Regions from separate parts of the Congzhengia minquanensis genome, predicted to be linked through region 2. Evidence: riboswitches for the same ligand, from Rfam matches in the RefSeq annotation. Region 2 holds a riboswitch; the other holds the start of a gene.
The links. A riboswitch is a leader RNA that binds a small molecule or an ion and turns the genes downstream of it on or off. The one in region 2 is predicted to bind ZMP and ZTP.
Positions count from the first base shown of each region.

Region 1: linked by a shared signal. The riboswitch ahead of purE (5-(carboxyamino)imidazole ribonucleotide mutase) and the one ahead of pflB (formate C-acetyltransferase) in region 2 are both predicted to bind ZMP and ZTP.

Region 1 is NZ_JACRSU010000001.1:1,020,558-1,025,241, reverse strand. Features, by position in the region: gene H8698_RS04880 (sigma factor-like helix-turn-helix DNA-binding protein) at 1-179, shown strand, start outside; gene H8698_RS04875 (sugar phosphate isomerase/epimerase family protein) at 197-1,027, shown strand; ZMP/ZTP riboswitch at 1,191-1,273, shown strand; gene purE (5-(carboxyamino)imidazole ribonucleotide mutase) at 1,337-1,831, shown strand; gene purC (phosphoribosylaminoimidazolesuccinocarboxamide synthase) at 1,847-2,557, shown strand; gene purF (amidophosphoribosyltransferase) at 2,588-4,024, shown strand; gene purM (phosphoribosylformylglycinamidine cyclo-ligase) at 4,052-4,684, shown strand, end outside.
Region 2 is NZ_JACRSU010000003.1:163,907-168,590, forward strand. Features, by position in the region: gene pflA (pyruvate formate-lyase-activating protein) at 1-357, opposite strand, end outside; gene pflB (formate C-acetyltransferase) at 374-2,602, opposite strand; ZMP/ZTP riboswitch at 2,650-2,733, opposite strand; tRNA gene H8698_RS08575 (tRNA-Ser) at 2,894-2,985, shown strand; gene H8698_RS08580 (alpha-L-fucosidase) at 3,060-4,076, shown strand; gene H8698_RS08585 (tannase/feruloyl esterase family alpha/beta hydrolase) at 4,122-4,684, shown strand, end outside.

The DNA of each region.
Region 1 (4,684 bases), on a different contig from region 2:
TGGATAAATGCCTTACGCCCCGGGAACAGGAAATTATTATTAAGCGGTATGGACTAGGGGAACGGGCATATACCCAGCAGGAGATTGCGAGAAAGATGAAAATATCCAGGTCTTATGTGTCCAGAATTGAAAAAAAGGCGCTGGGCGCTTTGGCAAAATGTTTTGACGAATGTAAATGAAAGGAAGTTGATTACAAATGATAGGAATGAGAGCACACGATTTAGAATATGGCGACATTGAGGTGTTGTCGGAGAAGCTTGCGCAGTTTGACAAGCACACCATTCAGCTTGCGCTGTTTAAATCGATTACGAATTTAGGCTTAAAAGACGGGGCGTTCTCGCCGGGCTTAGCACGAAAAATTAAGCAGGCGCTGGATAAAAATAACATCAGCATATCCGTTTTGGGGTGTTACATTAATCCGGTTTGCCCGGACAAACAAGAGCGGCAGGTTCAGGTAAACCGGTTTAAAGAGCACATAAAATATGCAAAGTTTTTGGGTGCAGACATGATAGGAACGGAAACCGGCTCTGTAAATTTAGACGGAAGCTTTCACGAAAAAAACCGTTCGGAGGAGAACTATCAGGATTTTCTGTCTGTTATGCGGGAACTGGCAGAATATGCCCGGGATTTGGGCGTGTGTATTGGAATTGAGGCGGTGAGCATCTTTACCATTCATTCGCCGCAAACCATGGAGCGCATGTTAGACGACCTTAATATGCCCAATATCTTTGTCATTTTTGACCCGGTAAATTATTTAGATGATTCCAATTACAAAAATCAGCGGGAAATTTTTCAAACGGCTTTTGACCTCTATGGCGACCGCATTGCGGTGGTGCATTTAAAGGATTTTACGGTGGAAAACGGCGCTTTAAAATATGCCCTGCCTACAGAAGGCGAGCTGGACTATGCATTTTTAGCAAAATTATTAAATGATAAAAAGCCGTACATTCCGTTGCTGTTAGAGGAAGTGAAGGAAAAGGATTTAAACCGGATTACAGAGAGGATAAAGGAAGTTTTCGGAAGATAGATTATTTAAAATTACTATAAAAAGACGGTATCGAATAAAGCCAATTGTCATACTCTCTGATTTTTTTAATTCGCCTTGACACAGGCCTTTCTGAGTGTTAAAATGATAATGTTAGATTTTGTTTTATTTATGAATAATTCGTTTATTTATGTATAAAAAAGGAGCGGTTTTTTGCAACTGACGGAGCGTGGACTACCACAGGGGAGCAAAAAACAATATTTTTTGTCGACCGTCTGGGCAGTCCTATCCGAAACAGATAGGACCGCCCTGTTTACTTTTAAAAGCAAAATTGCAAGGAGGCAGTTGGTTATGAAAAAAGTTGCAGTGATTATGGGCAGCGACAGCGATTTGCCCGTGGTGTCTAAGGCGATAGACACGTTAAAAAATTTTGGCGTACCCTTTGAAGTGCATGTGTTTTCTGCACACAGAACCCCGGTAGAGGCAAGAGATTTTTCCCTTTCTGCAAGAGAGAAAGGTTTTGGTGCAATCATTGCCGCAGCAGGAAAGGCGGCGCACCTGGCAGGCGCAATTGCTGCAAATACGACGCTTCCGGTTATTGGAATTCCGGTAAAATCTTCAACTTTAGACGGACTTGACGCCCTGCTTTCCACCGTCCAGATGCCCGGCGGAATTCCGGTTGCCACCGTTGCCATTGACGGCGCACAGAACGCGGCGCTTTTGGCCGTTCAAATTTTAAGCGTTGAAGACAAAGCCCTTGCGGACAAGCTTTTAAAAAGCCGTGAGGAAAATGCAAAAAAGGTTTTAGAGAAAAATGCGGCCATCGAAAAAGAATATCAAAACTAACGGAGGAAGATAGACATGGAAAAAACAGTTCAGATGTATGAAGGAAAGGCAAAAAAAGTATTTGCAACAGATGACAAACGGTTCTGCATCGTATCTTACAAAGACGACGCCACCGCTTTTAACGGCCAGAAAAAAGGCACAATTATGGGAAAGGGCGCCATTAACAACCGCGTAACAAACCATTTGATGAAGCTTTTGGAGAAAAACGGAATTCCCACTCATTTTGTGGAGGAATTGTCTGACCGCGAAACCGTGGTGAAAAAGGTTTCTATTGTTCCGCTGGAGGTTATTGTAAGAAACATTGCAGCAGGTTCGCTGGCGAAGCGTTTAGGGCTTGAAGAAGGCACAAAAATGAAACGCACGGTTTTAGAATATTGTTATAAAGACGATGAGCTGGGCGACCCCATGGTGAACGAATATCACATTTTAGCAATGGAATATGCCACAAAAGAAGAACTGGACTTAATTGCGCAGTATTCATTAAAAGTGAACCAGGTTTTAACCGACTATTTAAAAGACGCAAACATTGAACTGATTGACTTTAAACTGGAATTTGGCAAAACAGAAGACGGCACAATCGTGCTGGCTGACGAAATTTCGCCTGATACCTGCCGGTTCTGGGATTCTGTCAGCGGGGAGAAGCTGGACAAGGACCGTTTCAGAAGAGATTTAGGCGGCGTGGAAGACGCTTACAACGAAATTTTAAAACGCCTTTTGGGTGAGTAATCAGCAAATATTTTTTTAAGGAGATTTTGTATGGGAAAGCTTCATGAAGAATGCGGAGTATTTGGAATTTTTGCACCGGACAGGCAAGACGTTGCCTCCACCTGTTACTACGGGCTGTTTGCCCTGCAGCACAGGGGGCAGGAAAGCTGCGGCATTGTAGTGAACGACGACGGTCTGTTTCATTCCTATAAGGATTTAGGCCTGGTGAACGACGTGTTTACCAAGCCGGTGATTGAGAAGCTGGGCCTGGGCAACGCGGCCTTGGGCCATGTTCGCTACGGCACCACGGGAACCAACGACAGATTAAACTCCCAGCCCATTGTGGTGAACCATGTGAAGGGCAGAATGGCGCTGGCACACAACGGAAACTTAGTGAATTCTTATGAGCTCAGGCATGATTTAGAGCTGGAGGGTTCCATTTTTCACACCACCAGCGACACCGAAGTGATTTCTTATATTGTCACAAAAGAACGTCTCACTGCACCGTCGATTGAAGAAGCGGTGAACCGTGCAATGTGCAAAATTAAGGGTGCATACTCTTTGGTTGTGATGTCGCCTTCTAAAATGATTGCGGCCCGGGACGAATTTGGCTTTCATCCGCTTTGCTACGGCAAAACTGAGGACGGAAGCTTTGTTGTTGCTTCGGAAACCTGCGCGCTGGATTCTGTGGGCGCGGAACTGATTCGCGACATTGAGCCCGGTGAAATTGTTGTTTTTTCGAAAGACGGCGTGAAAAGCTTAAAAGACCACTGCGGGAAAAGCCCCAAGCGGTCCTGCATTTTTGAATATATTTACTTTGCACGGCCAGACTCTGTTATCGACGGCGTGAGCGTGCATGGCGCGCGGCTTAAGGCCGGCCACTGCTTGGCGCTTTCACACCCTGCGGACGCAGACATTGTAATTGGCGTGCCGGATTCGGGCATTGACGCGGCCATTGGCTATTCGCAACAGTCTGGAATTCCCTATGGCATTGGACTGATTAAAAATAAATATATCGGAAGAACATTTATTGCGCCCGGACAGTCTGCCCGGGAGGATTTGGTGCGGATTAAATTAAACGTGATTTCAAAAAACATTAAGGGAAAACGGGTTGTCTTGGTGGACGACTCCATCGTGCGCGGCACTACCTGTGCAAGAATTATTAAACTGATTCGCGAAGCCGGCGCAACAGAGGTGCATATGCGGGTTTCGGCGCCGCCGTTTTTAAACCCCTGCTTTTATGGAACAGACATTCCCTCCAGGGATTCGCTGATTGCCTGCAATCACACCGTTGAAGAAATTGCAGAAATTATTGGCGTGGACAGTCTGGGATTTTTAGAAACGGAGCATTTACCGCTTTTAATCGGCTCAAAGCTTGGCGAGGGCTATTGCAGCGCATGCTTCGACGCAAACTATCCCACAGAAATGCCCTGTTCTACCTGCAAGGACAAGTTTGAAACTAAAATCAGCGAAAGCAAAAAGAAATAATTTTTAGATAAAGAAAGGACAACGTTTATGAACACAAAAAGTCAGAGTGAAAGCTACAAGGCTGCCGGCGTGGACATCACGGCTGGATACAGAGCGGTTGAGCTCATGAAAAACCATATAGCAAGAACGATGACCGCCGACGCAATGTCTGACATTGGCGGTTTTGGAGGGCTTTTTTCATTGGACCTTTCCGGGATAAAAAATCCCGTTTTGGTCAGCGGCACGGACGGAGTGGGAACCAAACTGAAAATGGCCTTTTTGCAGGACAAGCATAACACCGTAGGAATTGACTGCGTGGCAATGTGTGTAAACGACATTATTTGCTGCGGCGCAAAACCTCTGTTTTTCTTAGATTATATTGCCTGCGGCAAAAATTATCCTGAAAAAATCGCACAGATTGTGGAGGGCGTAGCAGAGGGCTGCGTTCAGTCCGGCTGTGCGTTAATCGGCGGCGAAACTGCCGAAATGCCCGGATTTTATCCGGAAGATGAGTATGATTTGGCAGGATTTTCTGTGGGCGTTGTAGACAAAGAGAAAATTTTAAACAACAAAACCATAAAAGAGGGCGATGTGATCATTGCTCTGCCGTCCTCCGGCGTACATTCAAACGGATTTTCGCTGGTGCGCCGCATTTTTGACGTGGAAAACAACGACTTAACT
Region 2 (4,684 bases):
GTCGCAGAAGTCAAGGAGTTTTAATGCCCCATCGGTTAAAATGCTGCCCGAGGTATCCAGTGCGGTGTGAATTCCGTTTTTCTTGCACAGTTTTAATAGCGCTGTCACAAATTCAGCCTGTAAAAGCGGCTCGCCGCCGGAAACGGTAACGCCGCCATTTTGGCCGAAATATGCTTTGCACCTTAAAATTTTTTCTAAAATCTCCTCCGGGGTGAACTCGTTAAAATCTCCCCGGCACACGTCAATATTGTGGCAATAGCCGCAGTGCAGATTGCAGCCGTGCAAAAATACCACAAACCGCACCCCCGGCCCGTCTAACGTGCCGAGGGACTGAAAGCTGTGAATTTTTCCGGTCATAGCTTGCCTCCGTAAGTTACAACGACATGTGGAACGTGCGGCTGATCACTTCTTTTTGCTGTTCCCGGGAAAGCTTGTGAAAGTTTACCGCATAGCCTGACACACGAATCGTCATATTCGGATAGGCAGCCGGGTCGTTATACGCCTCTATCAGCTGTTCCTTTGTCATTACATTTACGTTAATGTGGTGGGCGCGTTTTGCAAAATATCCCTTTAAAATGGAAACCAGGTTGCCGCAGCGTTCCTCATCGGTTTTGCCCAGCGAGTCGGGCACAATGGAAAAGGTGTTGGAGATTCCGTCGCGGCATGCTTCATAGGGCAGCTTGGCCACAGAGTTTAACGATGCCAGCGCACCGTTGGTTTCCCGGTTGTGCATAGGGTTCGCGCCGGGTGCGAACGGTTCGCCGCTTTTTCTGCCGTCAGGCGTTGCGGCGGTTTTTTTGCCATACACCACGTTAGACGTGATGGTGAGCACAGATAGGGTGTGAATTGCCCCGCGGTAGGCCGGGGTTTTGCGCAGCTCGGAAATGGTTTCTTCCACCATTTGTTTTGCAATGAAATCTACGCGGTCGTCGTCGTTTCCAAACTTGGGAAAATCGCCGGTAGTTTCAAAGTCTACAATATAGCCGTCTTCATTTCGAATCGGGCGCACCTTTGCATATTGAATGGCGCTCAGCGAGTCTGCCAAAACAGACAGACCGGCAACGCCAAAGGCCATAAAACGTTCCACATCGGTGTCGTGCAGGGCCATTTGAATTTTTTCGTAGGCATATTTGTCGTGCATGCAGTGAATGACGTTCATTGTGTTGACATAAAGCCTGCACAGCCATGCGCGGTAGCGGCGGAACCGCTCCATTACTTTATCATAGTCTAAGAATTCCTCGGGATAAACGTCTTCTTTCGGTCCTAAGGAAATGCCGCTCATGGGGTCTGTTCCTCCGTTTAAGCTTAAAAGCAGCAGCTTTGGCAGGTTGCACCGCGCCCCAAAAAACTGCATCTGCTTGCCGACTTTCATGGCGGAAACACAGCAGGCAATGGCGTAGTCGTCGCCATAAATGGGACGCATTACGTCGTCGTTTTCATATTGAATGGAATTGGTTTTTACAGACACCTTTGCGCAGAATTTCGAAAACCCTTCGGGCTGGCTGTTTGACCATAAAACCGTCAGGTTCGGTTCTGCCGACGGGCCTAAGTTAAACAGGGTGTTTAACATGCGAAAGCTGTTTTTGGTAACCAAAGTTCTGCCGTCTTCCCCCATGCCGCCCAAGCCTTCGGTAATCCACATGGGGTCGCCGCCGAACAGCTCGTTATAGGCGGGGGTTCTTAAGTGCCTTGCCATGCGCAGTTTCATAACAAAATCGTCCATCAATTCCTGGGCCTGTTCTTCGGTTAGAGAGCCGTTGTTTAAATCCCGTTCAATGTAAATATCTAAAAAGGTGCTTGTTCTGCCCAGGGACATTGCAGCGCCGTTTTGTTCTTTAATGGCGCCTAAGTATCCGAAATAGAGCCACTGAATGGCCTCTTTTGCAGTTTCAGCAGGACGGCTGATGTCAAACCCATAGGAGGCGGCCATGGTTTTTAAACGTTTTAAAAAGTCAATCTGGCGGAAAACTTCCTCCCGCAGTTTAATGGTGTCTTCCGTCATATCCTTTTGCGCCAAAAGGTTGTTATCCTTTTCTTTTTCTGAAATTAAACGGTCAACGCCGTAAAGCGCCACCCTCCGGTAGTCGCCGATAATTCTGCCACGGCCGTAGGCGTCGGGAAGACCGGTAATAACGCCGCTTTTTCTTGCACGGCGCATTTCGTCGGTGTACACGCGGAACACACCGTCGTTGTGGGTGGTTCTATATTGAAACTCAGTTTCAATTTTATCGGAAAGCTCATAGCCATAGCTTTTACAGGCCTCGCGGGACATGCGAATTCCACCGAACGGATTCACCGCGCGCTTTAAGGGCGCGTCGGTCTGAAGACCTACAATCAGCTCATTTTCCTTATCAAGATAGCCTGCGGCAAACGTGTCTAAAGACGACACGGTTTCTGTGTCTACATCTAAAACGCCGCCTTTTTCCCGTTCTTTTGCGAGCAAGTTATTTAATTTTTCGTTTAATTTTTTCGTTCTGTCTGTGGGGCCTGATAAAAAGTCTGCTCCGCCTGCATAAGGTGAATAGTTTTTCTGGATAAAATCACGCACGTCAATGGTGTCTTTCCAGTTTCCGGATTGAAAATTCCTCCATGCTTGAATCATGTTTGTTCCTCCTTTTTTAAGTAAACAAAAAACAGACTCACAAAATGTGAATCTGCCCAGACGGTCGGCTATTTTTTACTTTTGTGCTCCCCGTGGTAAACTCCACTCATCCGTCAGTCACACAAAAACTTGTATTACGCAGATTATGATACCATATATATTGTGCTTTGTCAAGGGATAGGCAAAAGATTTTTAGAAATACATATACAAAAACCAGAAGCACGCCAACAAATTTTTCTTGACATTTTCACAAAGATTTGCTATAATATTTTTTGTGTGATTAAAGCACATGGAGAGGTGGCTGAGCTGGCCTAAGGCGCACGATTGGAAATCGTGTGAACGTTAATAGCGTTCCGAGGGTTCGAATCCCTCCCTCTCCGCCAAATTGATTATGACCTTTTGACAAATTTGTCAAAAGGTCATTTTTGAATAGAACAAAATGAAGGAGTTGTGTGAAATGGATAATAAAGAATGGTTCCGCAAAGCAGAATTTGGAATGATGGTTCATTTTGGGCTGTATTCTGTATTGGGCGGCGAATACCGCGGAACACGGGTCAAAACGTATGCGGAGTGGATTCAGTCCTACTGCGCGATCCCCAACCGCGCGTATGACGAACTGACACGTGTATTCAATCCAATTTATTTTGATGCGGAGGAATGGATTCGTCTGGCAAAGGACTGCGGAATGCAATATTTTGTTATGACTTCGAAGCATCACGAGGGATTTGCCATGTATCACTCAAAAGCGGACAAGTTCAACGTGGTTGACGCCACGCCTTTTGGCCGGGACATTACGGCGGAGCTGGCGGAGGCCTGTTATAAGCACGGGCTGAAATTCGGCCTTTATTATTCCCAGGAGCTTGACTGGCATGAGCCAAACGGAGGCGGCTACACCAACCACGAGCCTTGCGCAGGCGTGTCGTGGGACAATTCATGGGATTTTAAAGATGCGGAAAAAAAGAATTTTGACCGTTGCTTTGCAGAGAAAATTAAGCCCCAGGTGGAAGAGATTTTAACGGGTTACGGAGATTTGTGTTTAATCTGGTTCGACGTGCCCCACACCATTTCGCCGGCGCAGAGCCTGGAATTAAACAACCTGGTAAAGCATTATCAGCCGAATTGCCTGATTAATTCCCGCATTGGCAACGGGGCTTATGACTATGTGTCTTTAGGGGACAACGAGATTCCTCAGGAGCCGCCGGAAGAGGCTCTGGAAAGCCAGAACATGAACGACCTTGCCGGCTATAAATTTTCGCCCTACGGCCTGTATGAAACAGCCGGAACCATGAACGACAGCTGGGGATTTCGGTATTACGACCAAAACTGGAAAACGCCTGAGGCCATAGCGGAAAACCGGAAAAAGCTGAACAGTTTGGGCGTGAATTACCTTTTGAACATGGGGCCGGACGGTTTGGGAAGAATGCCTTCAATGGCTGTGGAAAATTTAAGAAAAGCAGCGGAATTGATGCAATAAGACCGTTGCTGTTCCGCCATCATCGAGTAAAGAGAGAGGACGAAGATGGAAAAGTTAAAAATAAATGAACTTTTAAACATAAAGATTGAAAACTGCGAAATTACTGAAGCGGTGCAGACTGATCAAGGCACGGTAGTGCTGCCGGACGGCAGGACGTTTGAGCGGCTGCCAAAGCTGTGCGCTGTCCGCTTTGTCATGCGGCCGTCTCCCGTATCGTTTATCAGGGCTGAGCTTTGGCTGCCGGCAGAAAACTGGAACGGCAGATTTTTAGGCACGGGAAACGGCGGAAGCGCCGGGCGGATTTCTTATGAAGCGCTGGCAGACGGGGTACGGGAAGGCTATGCGGTGGCAAACACCGACATGGGCACTTCGCCAAATGTTGACGATTTAATCGGTGAGCCGGAACGCTGGGCGGATTTCGGACACCGCGCCACCCATTTGATGACGACCGTGTCAAAGGAACTTCTTGAGCGGTTTTATGGCAGATCTGCAGAATTTTCTTATTTTGTAGGCTGCTCCACAGGAGGCCAGCAGGCGTTATCATTAGCGCAGCGGTATCCGAACGACTATGACGGAATTGTCGCCGGGGTGCCGGCCAACAACCGCAC